3 regions of the Trichococcus sp. TS_SC_9 genome follow, and region 3 is predicted to be linked to each of the others. Evidence: riboswitches for the same ligand, from Rfam matches in the RefSeq annotation. Region 3 holds a riboswitch; each other region holds the start of a gene.
The links. Region 3 has a riboswitch for S-adenosylmethionine ahead of AC0J5I_RS09175 (aminotransferase class I/II-fold pyridoxal phosphate-dependent enzyme). Riboswitches for the same ligand answer to the same signal wherever they lie in the genome.
Positions count from the first base shown of each region.

Region 1: linked by a shared signal. The riboswitch ahead of AC0J5I_RS06570 (hypothetical protein) and the one ahead of AC0J5I_RS09175 (aminotransferase class I/II-fold pyridoxal phosphate-dependent enzyme) in region 3 are both predicted to bind S-adenosylmethionine.
Region 2: linked by a shared signal. The riboswitch ahead of metK (methionine adenosyltransferase) and the one ahead of AC0J5I_RS09175 (aminotransferase class I/II-fold pyridoxal phosphate-dependent enzyme) in region 3 are both predicted to bind S-adenosylmethionine.

Region 1 is NZ_CM149591.1:1,341,854-1,347,928, reverse strand. It holds gene AC0J5I_RS06590 (amidohydrolase) at 1-1,166, opposite strand, end outside; gene AC0J5I_RS06585 (hypothetical protein) at 1,186-1,311, opposite strand; gene AC0J5I_RS06580 (NAD(P)-dependent alcohol dehydrogenase) at 1,418-2,458, opposite strand; gene AC0J5I_RS06575 (DUF488 domain-containing protein) at 2,839-3,201, opposite strand; gene AC0J5I_RS06570 (hypothetical protein) at 3,226-3,516, opposite strand; SAM riboswitch class I at 3,598-3,708, opposite strand; gene AC0J5I_RS06565 (hypothetical protein) at 3,938-4,174, shown strand; gene AC0J5I_RS06560 (DUF47 domain-containing protein) at 4,324-4,956, opposite strand; gene AC0J5I_RS06555 (inorganic phosphate transporter) at 4,969-6,018, opposite strand; gene ade (adenine deaminase) at 6,061-6,075, opposite strand, start outside.
Region 2 is NZ_CM149591.1:2,242,585-2,248,659, forward strand. It holds tRNA gene AC0J5I_RS10745 (tRNA-Gly) at 1-37, shown strand, start outside; tRNA gene AC0J5I_RS10750 (tRNA-Leu) at 85-170, shown strand; tRNA gene AC0J5I_RS10755 (tRNA-Arg) at 176-249, shown strand; tRNA gene AC0J5I_RS10760 (tRNA-Pro) at 264-337, shown strand; tRNA gene AC0J5I_RS10765 (tRNA-Ala) at 351-423, shown strand; tRNA gene AC0J5I_RS10770 (tRNA-Met) at 434-507, shown strand; tRNA gene AC0J5I_RS10775 (tRNA-Ile) at 522-595, shown strand; tRNA gene AC0J5I_RS10780 (tRNA-Ser) at 616-705, shown strand; tRNA gene AC0J5I_RS10785 (tRNA-Met) at 735-807, shown strand; tRNA gene AC0J5I_RS10790 (tRNA-Asp) at 830-905, shown strand; tRNA gene AC0J5I_RS10795 (tRNA-Gly) at 907-977, shown strand; tRNA gene AC0J5I_RS10800 (tRNA-Ile) at 989-1,062, shown strand; tRNA gene AC0J5I_RS10805 (tRNA-Ser) at 1,101-1,188, shown strand; tRNA gene AC0J5I_RS10810 (tRNA-Glu) at 1,216-1,287, shown strand; tRNA gene AC0J5I_RS10815 (tRNA-Met) at 1,320-1,392, shown strand; tRNA gene AC0J5I_RS10820 (tRNA-Ile) at 1,461-1,534, shown strand; tRNA gene AC0J5I_RS10825 (tRNA-Glu) at 1,551-1,622, shown strand; gene AC0J5I_RS10830 (hypothetical protein) at 1,714-2,520, opposite strand; SMK box riboswitch at 2,756-2,831, shown strand; gene metK (methionine adenosyltransferase) at 2,829-4,025, shown strand; gene mnmM (tRNA 5-(aminomethyl)-2-thiouridylate-methyltransferase MnmM) at 4,076-4,657, opposite strand; gene mnmL (tRNA modification radical SAM protein MnmL/YtqA) at 4,626-5,618, opposite strand; gene AC0J5I_RS10850 (LysM peptidoglycan-binding domain-containing protein) at 5,941-6,075, shown strand, end outside.
Region 3 is NZ_CM149591.1:1,889,833-1,895,907, forward strand. It holds gene AC0J5I_RS09165 (DUF2812 domain-containing protein) at 1-18, shown strand, start outside; gene AC0J5I_RS09170 (sodium/proline symporter) at 183-1,736, shown strand; SAM riboswitch class I at 2,052-2,186, shown strand; gene AC0J5I_RS09175 (aminotransferase class I/II-fold pyridoxal phosphate-dependent enzyme) at 2,273-3,814, shown strand; gene speB (agmatinase) at 3,863-4,720, shown strand; gene gltB (glutamate synthase large subunit) at 5,062-6,075, shown strand, end outside.

The DNA of each region.
Region 1 (6,075 bases), 550 kb from region 3:
ACTGTCCCCATCGTTTCGGCCGCAATCAGCATGCTGTCCTCTTTGATCCGGAATTTCGGATGATGATGCGGATAAGCCTCGCCCTCTTCCGGAGCCGCCCCTACATAGAGGAAGACGCTCGGACGTTCCTTCGCATAATAAGCGAAATCTTCTGAAGGCGGCTGCGCCTCGCAGCGTTCCACGGCCTCTACTCCAGGCAATTTTGTAGCCTGCAGAGCTTCAGCTGCGAATGACGTCATTTCCGGATCATTGTACAGCACCGGATAGTCGTTTTCGTAGTCCAGTTCATAGGTCACATCGAACATGGCTGAGATGCCGTCCAGCTTCGCGCGGATTTCCTTTTCGATCAGCGTGCGTGTCACTTCGGACATCGAGCGCACATCGCCCTCCAGAACGACCGAATCTTTGATGACGTTGAACGAGCCTTTGCCGTCAAAACTGCCGATCGTGATCGATCCGACATCGAATGGATTCAAACGGCGGCTGACGATGGATTGCACAGCCACAACAAAATAGCTGGCCGCCACGATGGCATCGTTGGCATTATGCGGCGATGACCCGTGCCCTCCGACGCCTTGGATCTTCACGCGGAAATTGGCGCGGCCGGTCTGAACGTTGCCTTCACGGTAGAACACTTTTCCACTGTCCATCTGCGACATCACATGGATGCCGAATACCGTGTCGACGCCTTCCAAAGCGCCGTCCTTGATCATGCCGATCGCTCCGCCCGGCGGAACTTCCTCGGCGGGCTGATGCAGCACAACTATCTTTCCTTCGAGTTGTTCCTTCATTTCTATTAATGTTTCGGCAAGGATCAGCATGTAAGCTGTATGCGCGTCATGTCCGCAGGCGTGCATGACGCCCGGTGTTTTTGAGGCATACGGCAAGCCTGTTTCCTCTTGGATCGGCAACGCATCGAAGTCCGCTCGGATGGCGACTGTTTTTCCCGGTTTGCCGCTGTCGATGGACACGACGATTCCCAGTCCGCCGACATGGGTGCGGATGTCGCACTCTTTTCCTGCATAGAAGGCTTCGATATAATCGGCCGTGTTTTCCTCCTGGAAAGACAATTCCGGATGGGCATGCAAGTAGCGATAAATTTCGATCATGCGCCCTTGCTTCTCGGCTAACTTGCTGAATAATTGCTTTTTGGTCGCTTCATTCATTTTGATTGCTCCCTTATCCTTATTGTTTTTCCTGTTCCAAATCCGTCTGCATCTCGTCTTCCTGCCCTAGCTTGTGCAGGTTTCTGCCGGAACGACAGTCCTTTCTTCCATTATCCGCCACATGTCCGTTCTGCACAACAATCATTTTCCGACAAATCTTTGAACGGAGCGGTTCCGGTTACGCAACAAAAAAAGCCCCCGAAACAAAATATCGCCCGGGGTAGCTTATCTGTTTATTAAATTGATAATTCTCAGATTGTGCTGGTGTCGATTACGAAACGGTATCTGACATCAGAAGCCAGTACGCGTTCATAAGCCTCATCAATCTGCTCAGCGGAAATGACTTCGATATTCGGAACGATGCCGTGTTCGGCACAGAAATCCAGCATTTCCTGCGTTTCGCGGATGCCACCGATCATGGAACCGGCGAAGGAACGGCGGTGACCGATCAAGGACATCACATTCAATGACAGCGGTTCTCCGGGAGCCCCGACGTTCACCAGCGTGCCATCGAGCTTCAACAAGCCCAGGTAAGCATCCAGGTTGATAACGGCGCTCACCGTATTGATGATCAGGTCAAAAGTGCCGGCCAATTCCTTGAATGTCTCTGGATCCTTGGTTGCGTAATAATGCTGCGCCCCGAACTTCAGGCCGTCTTCTTTTTTGCTCAGCGTTTGCGACAGGACAGTCACTTCGGCCCCCATCGCATGCGCGATTTTGACGCCCATGTGCCCCAATCCGCCCAGTCCGATCACAGCGACTTTCTTGCCGGGGCCGGCCTGCCAGCGGTTCAATGGCGAGTAGGTGGTGATGCCGGCACACAACAGCGGTGCTGCGGCATCTAGTCCAATATTGTCCGGAATCCGCACAACGAAATCTTCAGTCACGACGATATGCGTCGAGTAGCCGCCCTGTGTCGGTTCGCCGTATTTATCGACTCCTGCGTAGGTCGGGACATTGCCTTTGAGGCAGTACTGCTCCTCGCCGCGCAAACAATTTTCGCATTCTCTGCAGGAATCGACCATGCAGCCGACACCGACGCGATCCCCGATTTGATGCTTCGTCACACCAGATCCGACCGCTGTGACCAATCCCGCAATTTCATGCCCAGGCACGAGCGGATAGTGCACATGTCCCCATTCGCCATGGGCTGTATGGATATCCGAATGGCAGATACCCGCAAATTTGATTTCGATCAGAACGTCTTGTTCATCCAATTCTCGTCTCTTTATTTCAGCAAATCGGAACGGTTCGTCCGGACCGTCGACCGCTCTTGCTCTCGCTAGTACCATCTATTTTTCCTCCATTATACTTCTGTATTCAAAAGCGGCGTTCTCGCTCTTGTAGAAAAAGCATACACCTTGAAGTTAAGGTTAAGTCAAGCGATAACCGATTGTAAGCTCGAACTACTTCGCGAGCGCATTAGGCAATCATCTGGAAGATTGCTGCCTTGTGCGGATCAATTTCCCATTTTTATCCCCATACTTTTGTTGATCCGGAACTTTCCGAAAAGGAACTGCAAATCAAATTGATTTTCAAAGGTGACGATGATTATTACCGCGTGGTCTTGCAACAAAAATAATCATAGAAATGAAAAGACGCCCATTTAAGGGCGTCTTTTTTGATATCCGGCTGCGATAGTGCCTCCACTTCCCTAAATACAAACAAGCGCCTATTTCCGCTGCTTCTCCAAAAAATCCCGTAGCACGACGACATGATTGATTTCCGGATCCCGCGCGGCATAAACTAATGTGACGTCGCTCGCTTCCAAATGTTTCAGGGTCTCCGCCACTGCAACCGAGGTCTTCGGGTTCGTCAACAGTTCCTCTTCATATCTTTCTTTGAAGGCGGCGAATTTATCAGGATCGTGATCAAACCATTTGCGCAGATCCGGCGAAGGCGCGATGTCCTTCAACCACGCATCCAGTTGTGCGGCCTCCTTCTTGACGCCCCGCGGCCACAACCGGTCGACCAGAATCCGAACGCCGTCCGCTTCTGCCGGGTATTCGTAGATGCGCTTCATCTTCAGTTCCATGTCCATTCTCCTCCTATTGCTTCTTTAAAACTGGGCCACCAGTTCCATCCTCTTATCCACTTGCGCCCGCTCCAGATAAAGGCGTTGCTGCAACTTGGCGATTTCTCCCTCAAGCCGATGCACTTCCGCTACTTTGGCCAGCAGTTCTGTTTGATAGTTCTCCTTACCCATCTCAAGCGCTTCTGCAACGGCAGCCTTTTGCTGTTTGTACTGATGATGCAGCATGGCTTCGCTTTGACTTTTCGGGCCGCCTGCCGCTTCCATTCTTTCGCAGCTTCTTTCGTAGCGTTCGAATTGTTCTTTTGTCATTGTCATCGTCTTTCCCTCCAGATTGTTTTTTTTGAAAACAAAAAACCCTTCTTATAACAAGAAGAGTCGGGAATGTCGCTTTACTCTTCTTTATCTCTCAGATTGCTCTGCAGGATTTAGCACCGTGCTGCCGCGTTCATGCGTTGGTCGGTTGCTGAGATGTCATCGGGCCAGTCCCTCGATCTCTCGTGATAAAGAAGTTATTTAGTTTTCGTATATATTATTTCATACCGTTGCGCAAAATTCAACTAATCGCCAATTCATTTATTTGTTTTCCTCATCTACATCTGTTCTACACACTTCCTTAGTATACTAAAGAAGGATCAAGCGATCCCGCGTTGCTGATCATTTCTTTTGTCCGATCAACAATACGGAAACAATCTCGTAAAACATAGCCAGTTTATACATAGGAAGGACGAACTTACCCATGAAGAAAAAATATTTGATGATTGGCCTGATTTCTTTTACAGCATTGACCACCTTCGCTGTCGCAACTCCCGTAGAAGCAGCGATGATGGATACAGTGACATATGAAAATCACGGTCAGTATGTACGTAGCCATGCCACTCATCTTCGTCATCACACAGAAAACGATCATCAGATGAACGGCGTAAGCATGCATGCCAGAGACAGAGATGAAAATCTTAGTTGTCTCGCTGAATAACTGACTCTAGCCTATACTAAATGGTTTCGTTCATCCGGCAACGAATCTTAGTTGATGGACAGTTTTGAACAACTTATTATTGCCAAAAAAATCCCCACAAGTCAGAATTTTTCTGACTTGTGGGGATTTTTTGTTTTACAGCTCCCAGCCTACGCATATTTCAATGCGATCTCTTCCACGAATTTGGTCACGTCCTTGAAGGCGTCACAGCAATCCTCCAGCGATTTATAGATTTTGCTCAGGATGACGATGCTGACAGCGTCCACGTCGCTCCGATAGAGATCACGCATCGTTTGGATGTAAAGCAGATCGCCTTCCTTCTCACAGGCATTGATCCGATCGATGACTGTGTGGATCTCTTTTTGCGATTTCTTATAGGTTTTCAAAAGCCGCACCGCTGTATGCAATTCCTCGGCTGATTTTTCCACCAGATTCAGGAATTGGTTGATTTCCGGGGTAATGTGTTGCGGTTGATAGATCTCCATGTGGATCATGACATCCTCAATCATGTCGATGGCATGGTCCAGACTGGTGACCAGTGCAATCACATCCTGCCGATCGAAAGGCGGCAACAGATCATTGTACATATAGCGCATCAGCTTGTATTTCTCCAGATCGGCATTGTGTTCGATCTCATGCATCTCATCTAATTTTTGGCTGAGATCAGCGACCGGATACTCCGCCAACACCTGCTTCAAGAACTTCGCCGATTGGACACCCCATTCGGCAAGCTTGATGAATTCATCGAAATAATCCAACTTTTCCGTCTTCTTTTTGAACATAATCGGCGCCCCCTAGAATATCCGAATGAACAGCTTTGCCATCAAATAACCGACAAGGCCGCAGCCTGGAAATGTCAACACCCACGTAAAAACCATTTCCTTGACCGTCAGCCAGTTTACGCTCGACAGATGCCTGCCGGCGCCCACGCCCATGATGGCCGTTGTCTTCGTGTGGGTCGTGCTCACCGGCAGACCCAAGAGAGAGGCTGTCAGGAGGCTCACAGCACCGGCAAAATCAGCGCTGAAGCCTTGATAGGTCTCCAGCTTCACCAGGTTGACCCCTACCGTCTTGATGATTTTTCCGCCGCCGATTGCGGTCCCCAAAGCCATGACTGTGGAACACAACAGCATCAACCAGATAGGAATCACAAAGTCGGTTGTGGCATTTCCTTGCGATAAGGCAATGCCCAGCAAAAAAATCCCGATGAACTTCTGGCCATCCTGGGCCCCGTGCATAAAAGCCATCGCCGCTGCACCAGCTATCTGGCTATTGCGGAAGAAAGTTGTCGTGCTTTGCCGTTCAACGTCCCTGAACAGCGCGCCGACCAGTTTCACGACAAGGAAACCCAAAAATAAACCCAGAACGGTGGAAAGCACCAAGCCGTACAGCACTTTGATCCATTCCGCCCCATTGATTCCGCTGATGCCGCCTTGCAACGCGATTGCAGCCCCCGACACCCCGGCAATCAACGCATGGCTTTCGCTGGTCGGGATGCCAAAATACCAGGCGGCAGTGGCCCATACCACAATCGCGAAGAGCGCGGCACACAGCGCCACGACCGCATCATCCGTATTCCCGCCAAAATCAACCATCTTCGCCATCGTCTGAGCAACTTTCGCATTGACTGCGGTCATCGCAAAGACACCTAAAAAATTGAACACCGCGGCCATCAGGATGGCGTTCCGCGGCGTCATGCTTCTGGTCGAAACGCAAGTGGCTATAGCGTTCGGCGCATCCGTCCACCCGTTCACCAAAACCACTCCCAACGTCAAGGCCACCGTGACCGCAATAGCCGGGCTTGACAGCAACAACTGAATGAATTCACTGAATGAAATCGCCATAAAGAACCACCGCCTTTCCAGACTGCAGAGGAGTAAGTGACCTTACATCGGAATTCC
Region 2 (6,075 bases), 350 kb from region 3:
AAGGTGGGGGTCGCGGGTTCGAACCCCGTCTTCCGCTTTCATAAGGACTATGCCAGACCTTATGATTGCAACAAAAAGTAACATGCCGGGGTGGCGGAACTGGCAGACGCACAGGACTTAAAATCCTGCGGTGAGTGATCACCGTATCGGTTCGATTCCGATTCTCGGCATTTAGGCACCCATAGCTCAATTGGATAGAGTACTTGACTACGAATCAAGCGGTTACAGGTTCGACTCCTGTTGGGTGCATTAATAGAATACAACGGGAAGTAGCTCAGCTTGGTAGAGCACTTGGTTTGGGACCAAGGGGTCGCAGGTTCGAATCCTGTCTTCCCGATCACTGAAATTATGGGGCCTTAGCTCAGCTGGGAGAGCGCCTGCCTTGCACGCAGGAGGTCAGCGGTTCGATCCCGCTAGGCTCCATTTTTTTTTTGGCGGTGTAGCTCAGATGGCTAGAGCATCCGGTTCATACCCGGAAGGTCATGGGTTCGACCCCCTTCGCCGCTATTATACCTTGCTTCGGACCTTTAGCTCAGTTGGTTAGAGCAGACGGCTCATAACCGTCCGGTCGCAGGTTCGAGTCCTGCAAGGTCCATGAAAAAATTATCAGCTTATGGAGGATTACCCAAGTCCGGCTGAAGGGAACGGTCTTGAAAACCGTCAGGCGTGTAAAAGCGCGCAAGGGTTCGAATCCCTTATCCTCCTTTAGTGGCCTCAGGCCATTGTATTATTATCGCGGGGTGGAGCAGTTGGCAGCTCGCCGGGCTCATAACCCGGAGGTCACAGGTTCAAGTCCTGTCCCCGCAATTGTTTTCTTTTTTTAACGCATGGTTCCGTGGTGTAGGGGTCAACATGCCTGCCTGTCACGCAGGAGATCGCGGGTTCAAATCCCGTCGGAGCCGCCATGCGGGTGTAGTTTAGTGGTAAAACCCCAGCCTTCCAAGCTGATGTCGGGAGTTCGATTCTCCTCACCCGCTTTTTTAAAGAAGGGCCTATAGCTCAGCTGGTTAGAGCGCACGCCTGATAAGCGTGAGGTCGATGGTTCGAGTCCATTTAGGCCCATTGATAAAGCAACAATATTAACAGAAATTTCTTGTTATGGGGAAGTACTCAAGTGGCTGAAGAGGCGCCCCTGCTAAGGGTGTAGGTCGTTAACGCGGCGCGAGGGTTCAAATCCCTCCTTCTCCGTAGCTTTATCGCAAAGAATAAAAGATTGGTCCGTTGGTCAAGCGGTTAAGACACCGCCCTTTCACGGCGGTAACACGGGTTCGATTCCCGTACGGATCATTGTCATGACCTTTAGGTCATAATAAAATTATCGCGGGGTGGAGCAGTTGGCAGCTCGCCGGGCTCATAACCCGGAGGTCACAGGTTCAAGTCCTGTCCCCGCAATTGATTCTTATTTCAGTTGAATGAAGGATCTACTATCGCGAATCCGATTCGCGTCATGCGCTTTTGAAGGGCCTATAGCTCAGCTGGTTAGAGCGCACGCCTGATAAGCGTGAGGTCGATGGTTCGAGTCCATTTAGGCCCATTTGTACTATCTTTATGGTCCGTTGGTCAAGCGGTTAAGACACCGCCCTTTCACGGCGGTAACACGGGTTCGATTCCCGTACGGATCATCATTGCAAAGCACTCTTTTGAGTGCTTTTTTCTTACACGTAAACAGGCAGCTACACCCGTCAATTCGACTGGTGCAGCTGCCTGTTTCTGTTAGACCAAGAATAGTATGGAATAACCCAGCGTGAAAAGAAAACTGTAGTTGGACAGATAATGTTCAATTCTGAGGGCGGCTTGAAATCTTTTTTTGAATAAAGGAAAGACCAGTAGTGTGGACAATCCGAATAAGCTGATGGCCCATAGCGAGCTGCTGAGATTAAATATTTGAAAGATTGCTGTGGCATAGGCTAGCATGAAGGAAGTCATTTTCAGAAATTTTGAGTGCTTCAGAAGCAGTTGTTGATAATAAGTCATTGGGCGATCGCTGCCTGTGGTATTTTTGATTTGAATCTGTATCAAACAAAAGATATGGAACAGGATCAACGGAAGCAATTCGTATTGCAGCTGAAGTGGGATAAAGTTTGCTTGCGAAAAAAAGGATACAGATGAGAGAATCAATATTTTAAAGAACGGTCTCAGCAGTATCTCGTAAAAAGTGTTTGTCATACTGTACGGATAAAATTGTAAGATCGAGTAAACAAAATACAGCAAAAGAAGGGCAGCCAGGAACACATTCGATAAAGAGAAAATGATGGTCAAAGATCCGATCGAAAGGATCACGAAAAACAGTATCATTCTATAGGGAGGTTTGGTGCCGGCTTGTTCACTCTTTGAAAGGAGCCGTTCGAGGGCATGGGTTAACATCAGAAATAGATAAAGCATGAAAAGCAGCAGATAGTTGGGTCCGTTGAATGTCATTCCTCTCCATGCTCCGAAAAGAAGCAGCGTCAAAGGGGCTGTCAGCATCGCCAAAAAGGTGTGGTTCATCAGGTGCATGAATTGTCTCTTGATTGTATGCATAATCTCTTCCTTCTTCATTAATGGGTACAGTTAGTGTATCATCTCATACATATTGCGCAAATTCATCATAGGTTAACGTCATTGTGATGTCAAGCTACTTAAGAGTCATAAGCGCCCAAAAAAGTTTCGCTGCGTATTTTTGCGCGCACGATCCATGGCAGAAAAATGAAATTCTCTTATTTTTTGTTGCTTTTTTGATGATGATAGCGTATATTAGGTATGTTGCTTTTCAGAGGCTAATTGCAATATCCCGATAGGATTCACAATATGTGAAGACGCCTTGTAACCAAAAAATGGGGGAATGAAAAATGGTAGAAAAAAGATTATTTACTTCAGAGTCAGTAACGGAAGGTCATCCGGATAAAATCGCTGATCAGATCAGCGATGCAATTTTGGATACACTGTTGGCTGCTGATCCATATGCGCGTGTTGCTTGCGAAACGATTGTCACAACAGGATTGGTAGTTGTCTTTGGTGAAATCACGACAAGCGCATACGTAAACATCCAACAGATTGTCCGCGATACTGTAACTGAAATTGGTTATACACGTGGTAAATTTGGTTTTGATGCGGATAATTTGGCTGTAATGGTATCTTTGGACGAACAATCCGACGATATCGCAATCGGCGTCAACGAATCATTGGAACGCAGAGAGCTAGTGACTACGGATTACAATGAAATCGGGGCAGGAGACCAAGGTTTAATGTTCGGTTTTGCGATCAACGAAACGGAAGAATTGATGCCTTTACCTATCTCGCTTAGTCATAAGCTAGCGAAACGTCTATCTGAAGTCCGCAAAGACGGTACTTTGGAATACTTAAGACCGGACGGGAAAACGCAAGTTACCGTGGAATACGATGAGAACGGCAAACCGAAACGTGTGGATACAATCGTTTTGAGCACGCAACATGATGAAAATGTCACGTTGGAACAATTGAAAAAAGATATTTTGGAGCATGTCATCCATGCGGTCATCGATGATTCATTATTGGATGCTGACACTAAATACTTCATCAATCCTACAGGACGCTTCGTTATCGGCGGACCTAAAGGTGATTCCGGTTTGACTGGAAGAAAAATCATTGTTGATACTTACGGTGGGTATGCGCGTCATGGTGGCGGAGCTTTCTCAGGTAAGGATGCTACAAAAGTTGACCGTTCCGCAAGTTATGCGGCCCGTTACATCGCTAAGAACATTGTTGCGGCTGGGTTAGCTACAAAATGCGAAATCCAATTGGCATATGCGATCGGCGTTGCTGAACCCGTATCGATTGCGATCGACACGTTCGGTACAAGCGAATATCCAGAAGCTACTTTGATTGAAGCTGTACGCAAAAACTTCAATTTGACACCAGCGGGTATCATCCAAATGTTGGATCTGCGTCGTCCAATCTTCAAAAAGACAGCAGCGTACGGGCATTTCGGCCGTGCCGATGCTGACTTCACTTGGGAGAAGACGGACAAAACTGAAGCTTTGCTTTCATATGTCCAAGCTGGCAAATAATAATAAGCACAAAAAACTGCAACTCGTTTGCAGTTTTTTTGTGCTTATTTCTATTTCATATACGGCGTTTTCTTTTTCTCGATGGCAATCAAAATCGGGGGCTCATTGATCTGATTGATGAAGCCGTAGTACAGGACCTTGAATGATGCTTGATTCAAACCGCTGATGTAATGGAGCAGAGCCTTTTTCTCCTCCATGCCGCCCGGATGCCCACTGTATACGACCAAAAGGATGTAGCTGCCGATCCGCAGCCTAGGCAGCAAAGCGCTGACCGCCGTGATGGTCGTATCCTTTCGGGTGATGACAGTTTTGTCGGCTCCATGCAGGTAGCCCAAGTTGAAGATGGCACCGCCGACATCAGCATGATCGTCCAAAACATCCGCGAGTGTTTCGTGTCCTTGGTGAAGCAGGGTGACCTGATCTATCAAGCCAGCCAACAATAGCTTTTGTTTCGTGTTTTCGATGGCTTGTTCCTGGATGTCAAAACCGATCACTTTTCCTGCCGCTCCGACCAACGTAGCCAAGAGGACCGTGTCACTACCGTTTCCGACAGTGGCATCGATGACGAGATCTCCCTTACTGACTGTTTCTTTAAGTAGTTTATGACTGAAGTCCACTGCGGACAACAACATGTTCCTCACCCTTATTCCTGATATTGTAGATTCCTTGATAGGTATTGCGACGTTCCAGTTCATGGTCGATTGCGTTCAGCACTTCCCACTTTTTGAGGCTCCACATCGGACCGACAAGGGTGTCTCGCGGTGCGTCACCTGTGATGCGGTGGATGACGATTTCTTGCGGAATGACTTCCAGTTGATTGCATACGAGTTCAACATATTCGTCTTTCTCCAATAACCTTAGCCTGCCTTGATGATAATCCCGAAGCATTTTGGTATTTTTCATCAAATGAAGCAAATGAATCTTGATGCCTTGGATATCCGAATCCAGCATGACACGGTTGACGCTTTCCATCATCATATCATGGGTTTCTCCAGGAAGCCCATTGATGAGATGGGTGCATACTGGGATATTATGCGCACGAAGTTCTTCGACTGCTTTCAAATAGGTGTCATAAGAATGTGCACGGTTGATGATTTTGCTTGTTTCTTCATGGATGGTCTGGAGTCCCAATTCCACCCAAATATAGTAACGCTTGTTCAGTTCCGCCAAATATGCGATCGTTTCCGGCGGCAGGCAATCTGGACGTGTCGCGATCATGATACCGACCACGCCTTCCTCATTGACAACTTGCTCATAACGATGGCGCAGAGTATCCACCGGAGCGTGCGTATTGGTGAAGTTCTGGAAATAGGCAATGTAACTCTTTACATTCGGCCATTTTTTGTGCATCATATCGATGCCTTTGCGCAATTGGACAGGCAGCGGGTCGATCCGGTCTTGAGCAAAATCGCCGGACCCGGAAACAGTGCAGAAGGTGCAACCGCCGTGTGCGACAGTGCCGTCACGGTTCGGGCAATCAAAACCGCCGTCGATAGCGACTTTGAAAATTTTTTCGCCAAAGTGTTGTTGCAGATGGTAATTCCATGTATGGTAACGTTTATTTGTGTCACTGTATAAAAATTGATTTGTCAATACTTTCACCTCACCATCCATTTTATCATGATTTTTGGCCTATCAGTAGACTATTTGACCGTGTGTGTTACATTTAATGATAGGCCAAAGAAGAAAAGGGCTTACTTTTAAGCAATGGAAAGGATTGTTACAGTTTTATTTCAATTGTTAAATATTAAATATGGTTATGAAAGCCATTCAAAAATTTGGGAAACAAACATATAATAGGTATGTTGGATAATTTTCTTAAAAGAAATTTAAATTATGCTCCATCATTTTAGAAATTCAGATGTTTTTCACTGCCAAAACGGCAGTATTTTAATAAAGGGAGTGGTATATTTTGGTGTTATCCAGAAACGAACGCATTACCCAAAAGAAAAAAGAACAATTGATCAATTCTTTTATCACCACGAATAAAAGACTGAAACGAAGCGTAGCGGTATTGAGTACGTCGTTCTTTATGACAACTGTCGTTAAG
Region 3 (6,075 bases):
ACCGAACTGGAAAAATAGAGTTAATCAATAGTTATTTTCGCTATAAAAGTAATGTCACTGCTTATCCTGAAAATAAGGTTGCTTACAATTTTAGTCTTATGCTATGATGGCGTAGTGAATTCATTAGATTTTAATTAAATTAAAATGATGAAACATGTCATTATTTATTTTGGAGGTAACTTATGGATAAAGCATTAATTTTTATGGCGATGGCTGGCTACATGTCGATCATCATAGGTATCGGTTTTTATTACTACAAGCGATCAAACGAAAGCTCCGATAATTTCTTCTTGGGCGGACGCAGTCTGGGTCCTTGGGTTGCTGCAATCAGTGCGGGCGCCTCGGACATGAGCGGTTGGCTCCTGATGGGCCTTCCCGGCGTGGCTTATTGGTCAGGGCTGTCGGACGCATTCTGGACAGCGATCGGCTTGGCATTGGGGACATCTTTGAACTGGATCATCGTCTCGAAGCGGTTGCGTCATTATTCTGAATCCGCGGAAGCAATCACGTTGCCGGAATTCTTCAGCAATCGATTCCATGAGGATAAGCGCGTCATTTTGACAGTATCTTCCACGTTCATCTTCGTTTTCTTTTCCGTCTATGCAGCCAGCTGTTTTGTGACGGTAGGGAAACTCTTCGCAACTTTGTTCGAAGTGCCTTACATCCCGGTGATGATCGCCGGAGCGGTGTTCGTCGTGTTCTACACGTTCATCGGCGGATTTTTGGCTGAGAGTGTTTCCGACTTTATGCAGGGCATCATCATGATTGCGGCGTTGGCTGTTGTTTTGGTCGGAGGTGTCGTGCATGCCGGTGGTCCCGGAGCGGTCATCGATAACCTGAAAGGCATCCCAGGATTTTTGGATTTCTTCGGAATCGCAACACCGACATTGGTTGATGGTGTGCAACAAGCTGATGGCGCGATGGCTGCCTTTGGACCTGCAGGCAAATACGGACTGATCACAATTGCGTCCAGCATGGCTTGGGGCCTTGGATACTTCGGTATGCCGCAAGTGCTGTTGCGCTTTATGGCGATCCGTTCGGCTGATGATATCAAGCAATCACGCCGGATCGGGATTATTTGGGCGACTCTTTCATTGGGCGCTGCCGTCCTGATCGGTCTGATCGGACGTTCGATGTTCCCGATGGCGTTGACGACTGCTTCCACTTCAGAAACGATCTTCATCGAGATGGCGACGTTATTGTTCCCGCCTCTTTTGGCCGGAATCGTCATGTCAGGTATTTTGGCGGCGACGATCAGTTCCGCGGATTCGTATCTGCTGATTGCCGCAAGTGCTTTCTCGAAAAACATCTACAAAGGTGTTTTGCGCAAGGATGCCTCCGATCAGCAAATCATGGCAATGACGCGGATGATTTTGATTGTTTTGGCGATCCTAGGAATCATCATCGCTTTGGATGAGAACTCCGTCATCTTCACGATCGTATCCTTCGCCTGGGCGGGCTTCGGTGCGACATTCGGACCGTTGATGCTGTTCTCCTTATTCTGGAAAAAAACCACGCGTCAAGGTGCCATTGCTGGCATGTTGACAGGCGGAATCGCTGTTTTCATCTGGAAACTTTTGATCAAACCGATCGGCGGCGTGTTCGGCATCTACGAACTGTTGCCGGCATTCATCCTTTCTTGTGTGGCGATAGTGATGTTCTCCTTGATTGGGGAAAAACCATCCGCTGCGATGGAAGAGGAATTCGAAATGGTGAAAAGCCAGTCGAAAGCTTAAAAATAGTGCGCATAAAAAACACAATCCTTTATCATGGGTTGTGTTTTTTTATGGCGTAGTGCGGGGTGTGCAAGTAAGATTTGATATCAAGACCTGCATCTCCGGTGAGGATCTTCTGACCTGAGCAGGGAAAGATGAAAGGCGAATACAACTTTTTCGGAATACGAGGGCGTTCACTGTGATTCATGAATGTTGCGGAACAACTGTTTAAGAATCGTTCGGAAAAATCATTTGAAAAAAAATATAGTTTTCTATCCAAAATCATTGACATATGCAGCATATTTGTATAGAATTTAGCTTGCATAAATTGAATATCTCTTATTAATAGCCGTTGAGACGAGGGGTCGAAGATACGGTGGCAAACCAATCAATCTAATTTTTTTCAGTACAGATTGATATTGGGTGCCCAACCTGAGCGTAGGATTATCCAAGTCCTATGAGCAATAAGAGGAAAAGCAGCTGATAGATATCGAAGCTTTCCTTTGGTTGGAGAGCTTTTTTTATGCCCATTTTTTATATCAAAGGGGGAAATCTATTTGGCTGAAAAGGTTTTATTCAATTCAGACACTTATTTGGATGGTCATTCTGACAAAATTACTTACCAAATTTCTAACGTTAAAGCAAAAAATATTACACATATCAAAATGCCGCTTTTCGAAGCGCTTGTTAAATATGCGAAACAGGACGTTACGCCTTTCGATGTCCCTGGACATAAAATGGGTGCGCAGATGACACCATTTAAAATGGCAGTCGGTGATATGACGATGCAGATGGATGTCAACTCCATGAAAGAATTGGACTTGTTGAGCCATCCGCAATCCGTCATAAAAGAAGCACAGGAATTGGCTGCAAAAGCATACAATGCCGATCAGGCCTTTTTCTTGGTGAACGGTACGACTGTAGGAATTCAAGCGATGATCATGAGCGTTGTGGGACCGAACGATACAATTTTGGTTCCCCGCAACTGCCATAAATCAGTGATGAACGGGTTGATCCTGAGCGGCGCAAAGCCAATCTTCATCCAGCCCGAAATGGATTTGGCCTTCGGAATTTCTCACGGAATCTCCGTGGAACGCATCATCCAAGGATTGGATGAAAATCCTAAAGCGAAAGCTCTTTTGGTCACTTATCCGACTTATTTCGGATCTTTGAACGATTTGGAAACAATCTGTGATATCGCGCATGAACGCGGTGTTGTGGTCATTGTTGACAGTGCGCACGGAGCGCATTTGCCGTTCATGCCCGGAAAAATGAAGGATCCGATGAAAGCTGGAGCCGATGCGGTGACTTATTCTATGCATAAAACCGGCGGATCCTTGACGCAAAGTTCCTTGATGGTGATGCAAGGGGATCGCATTTCTGCTACAAAATTACAAAAAGTGCTGAACATGCTGCAATCGACCAGCGCGAATTACTTGTTGATGAGCTCTATCGATGCTGCACGCAGCGAATTGGCGATGTACGGCAAAGACCGCTACAAAAAACTGCGCCCGATCGTCAGCGAAGCGATTGAAGCAATCGAAGCATTCGGCGACTATGAAGTTTTGAAATCCGACTACATCAAAGATAAATTCTACCAGACTTATGACTGGACTAAATTAGTGATCCGAGTCAATGATATCGGCCTGACCGGCTTCGAAGTCTACACGATCATGAAGGAAGAATATGGCATCCAATTGGAGCTGGCTGAAGGCTATGTCGTGATGGCAGTTATCAGCACAGCCGACACACGCGAAACAATCGGGAGACTGGTTGATGCCTTGATGGATGTACGCAGACGCTACAAAAAAGCAAGCCAACATTTCGATGCGCACGTGATGACTTGCAGCATCAACAAATTGGCCTGCAGCCCGCGCGACGCGTTCTATGCCGATAATGAAGTGGTCAGCATCGACGACGCAATCGGACGCATCAGTGCCGATTCAATCATGATCTATCCACCAGGAATTCCGTTGATCATCCCTGGTGAAGTGATTTCTGAGGCAGTCGTTCAGCATTACCACTACTACAATGAAACATTAGGCAATGTCTTGACTGAGGAAAAAATGCCTCATCAGATCAAAGTTCTGAAAGATTAAGCAATCGAAACAACAATCAAATAGCATACAGTTGGAGGACGGCAGAAAGTGAAAAATAACATGAACATCCAGACCTTTATCGGCTGCGAATCTTCATTTGAAGAAGCATCTACCGTATTATTCGGGATTCCATTCGACGGAACAACCAGTTTCAGGCCAGGCACGCGCTTTGCGATGCAAGCGATCCGCCAAGATTCATTCGGCTTGGAAAGTTATTCCCCTTATTTGGATCGTGATCTTGAAGAAGAGGCCATCCATGATGGCGGAGATCTGGATCTGCCTTTTGGCAACACAGAGCGTGTATTGAGCGATATCTCAACCTATACAAAAGAAGTACTGGACAGCGGCAAGAAATTTCTGATGGTCGGCGGCGAGCATCTCGTTAGCTTGCCTACTATCGAAGCTGCCTATGAGAAATACCCAAATCTGCATGTCATCCATATCGATGCCCACACAGATCTGCGTGAAGACTATATGGGAGAACCGCTGTCGCATGCCTCGGTCATCCGCCGCTGCTTCGACTTTTTGGGAGACGGCCGCATTTTCCAATTCGGTATCCGTTCCGGTTTGAAGGAAGAATTCGAATGGGCGAAAGAGCATACTTATATGGAAAAATTCACCATCGAAACGCTGCCGCAGATTGTACAGCAATTGAAGGATGTTCCCGTTTATGTGACGATTGATCTGGACGTTTTGGACCCAGGAACTTTCCCGGGAACCGGCACACCTGAGCCAGGCGGCATCACCTACAAAGAATTGTTGGCGGGTATCGCTGTGCTGCAGGAATTGAATCAGATCGTTGCAGCCGACGTCGTTGAGCTTTCTCCGCAATACGATCCGTCGGGCGCTTCGACTGCTATGGCCTGCAAGACCGTCAGAGAAATGCTTTTGACACTTACTAAATAGAACAAAATCTATTACCCGACCTTAAAATTAATCAAGGTCGGGTATTTTTTAATAAATAATAGCATCTGCAGGTCAAAATGACAGAATGAAACCAACTTGCATTAAAAAGTCATGAAAACGGTAATTGTTTACATGGCGATGTTATGAAATCTATCACAAGTCAGTGAACGGCTGATAGGTTGTATAATTGTGTTATATCAAATGTTTTTTCCAAAGTTAATATTGTTACTATCAAAAAAAAGATGCAACTAATTGTGAAAAAATGAATGAAAATGGATTGTATTTAAATTAGAGTTTGATTATAATATCAGAATAACATAATAGAAAGTAGGGACGCCGAAATGAATAGTTACACTCCTCCAAAAAAACAAGGAATGTATGATCCCGCCTACGAGCATGATGCATGCGGTATGGGATTTGTCGTTGATATCAATGGTAATGGCTCTTATAAATTAGTCTCTGATGCGTTGGATTTATTGGAAAATATGGAGCACAGGGGTGCTTCCGGCGCTGATGCCAAAACAGGTGACGGAGCAGGTATCATGGTGCAGATTCCTCATCATTTTTTCAGCAGGGAGTGCGACGTCCTAGGAATCCATTTGCCTAAAAAAGGCGATTATGGAGTAGGGATGCTCTTTGCCCATAAATATGACGATCTACGTCACGAACAAATGAGAATGGTGGAAGAGATTGTCACTTCCGAAGGTCAAAAAGTGTTGGGTTGGCGTGAGGTTCCGATCGACAGCTCTGAAATCGGTGTGACTGCAAAGGCAGCTATCCCGCGTTTTATCCAAGTCTTTGTCGGTAAAGGAAATCCTGAGATGACTGAAATGGATTTCGAACGCAAATTGTTCGTCATCCGTAAATTATCTGAAAAACTAATCGTACCGATGAGCGAAAAAAGAGGCGGCTCGTTCTATTTTGCCAGTTTCTCTTCGAAAACAATCGTCTACAAAGGGATGTTGACTGCAGAACAATTGCGCAGCTTCTATCTTGATTTGACGGATTTGGATTTCACATCTGCTTTGGCGATGGTCCATTCCCGTTTCAGTACGAATACTTTCCCAAGTTGGGAAAGAGCTCATCCAAACCGTTACTTGATTCACAATGGCGAAATCAACACAATCCGCGGGAACATCAATTGGATGCGCGCCCGTCAAGGCAGCATGTCCCAGGATCTGTTGGATGCCAGTGAAAAAATCTACCCGATCGTCGACGAAACGGGGAGTGACTCTTCCCAATTCGACAACAATCTGGAATTCTTGTATCTAAACGGCCGCTCATTGCCGGAAGCTGTCATGATGATGGTTCCTGAGCCATGGGAAAAGAACAAAACGATGTCGAAATCCAAAAAA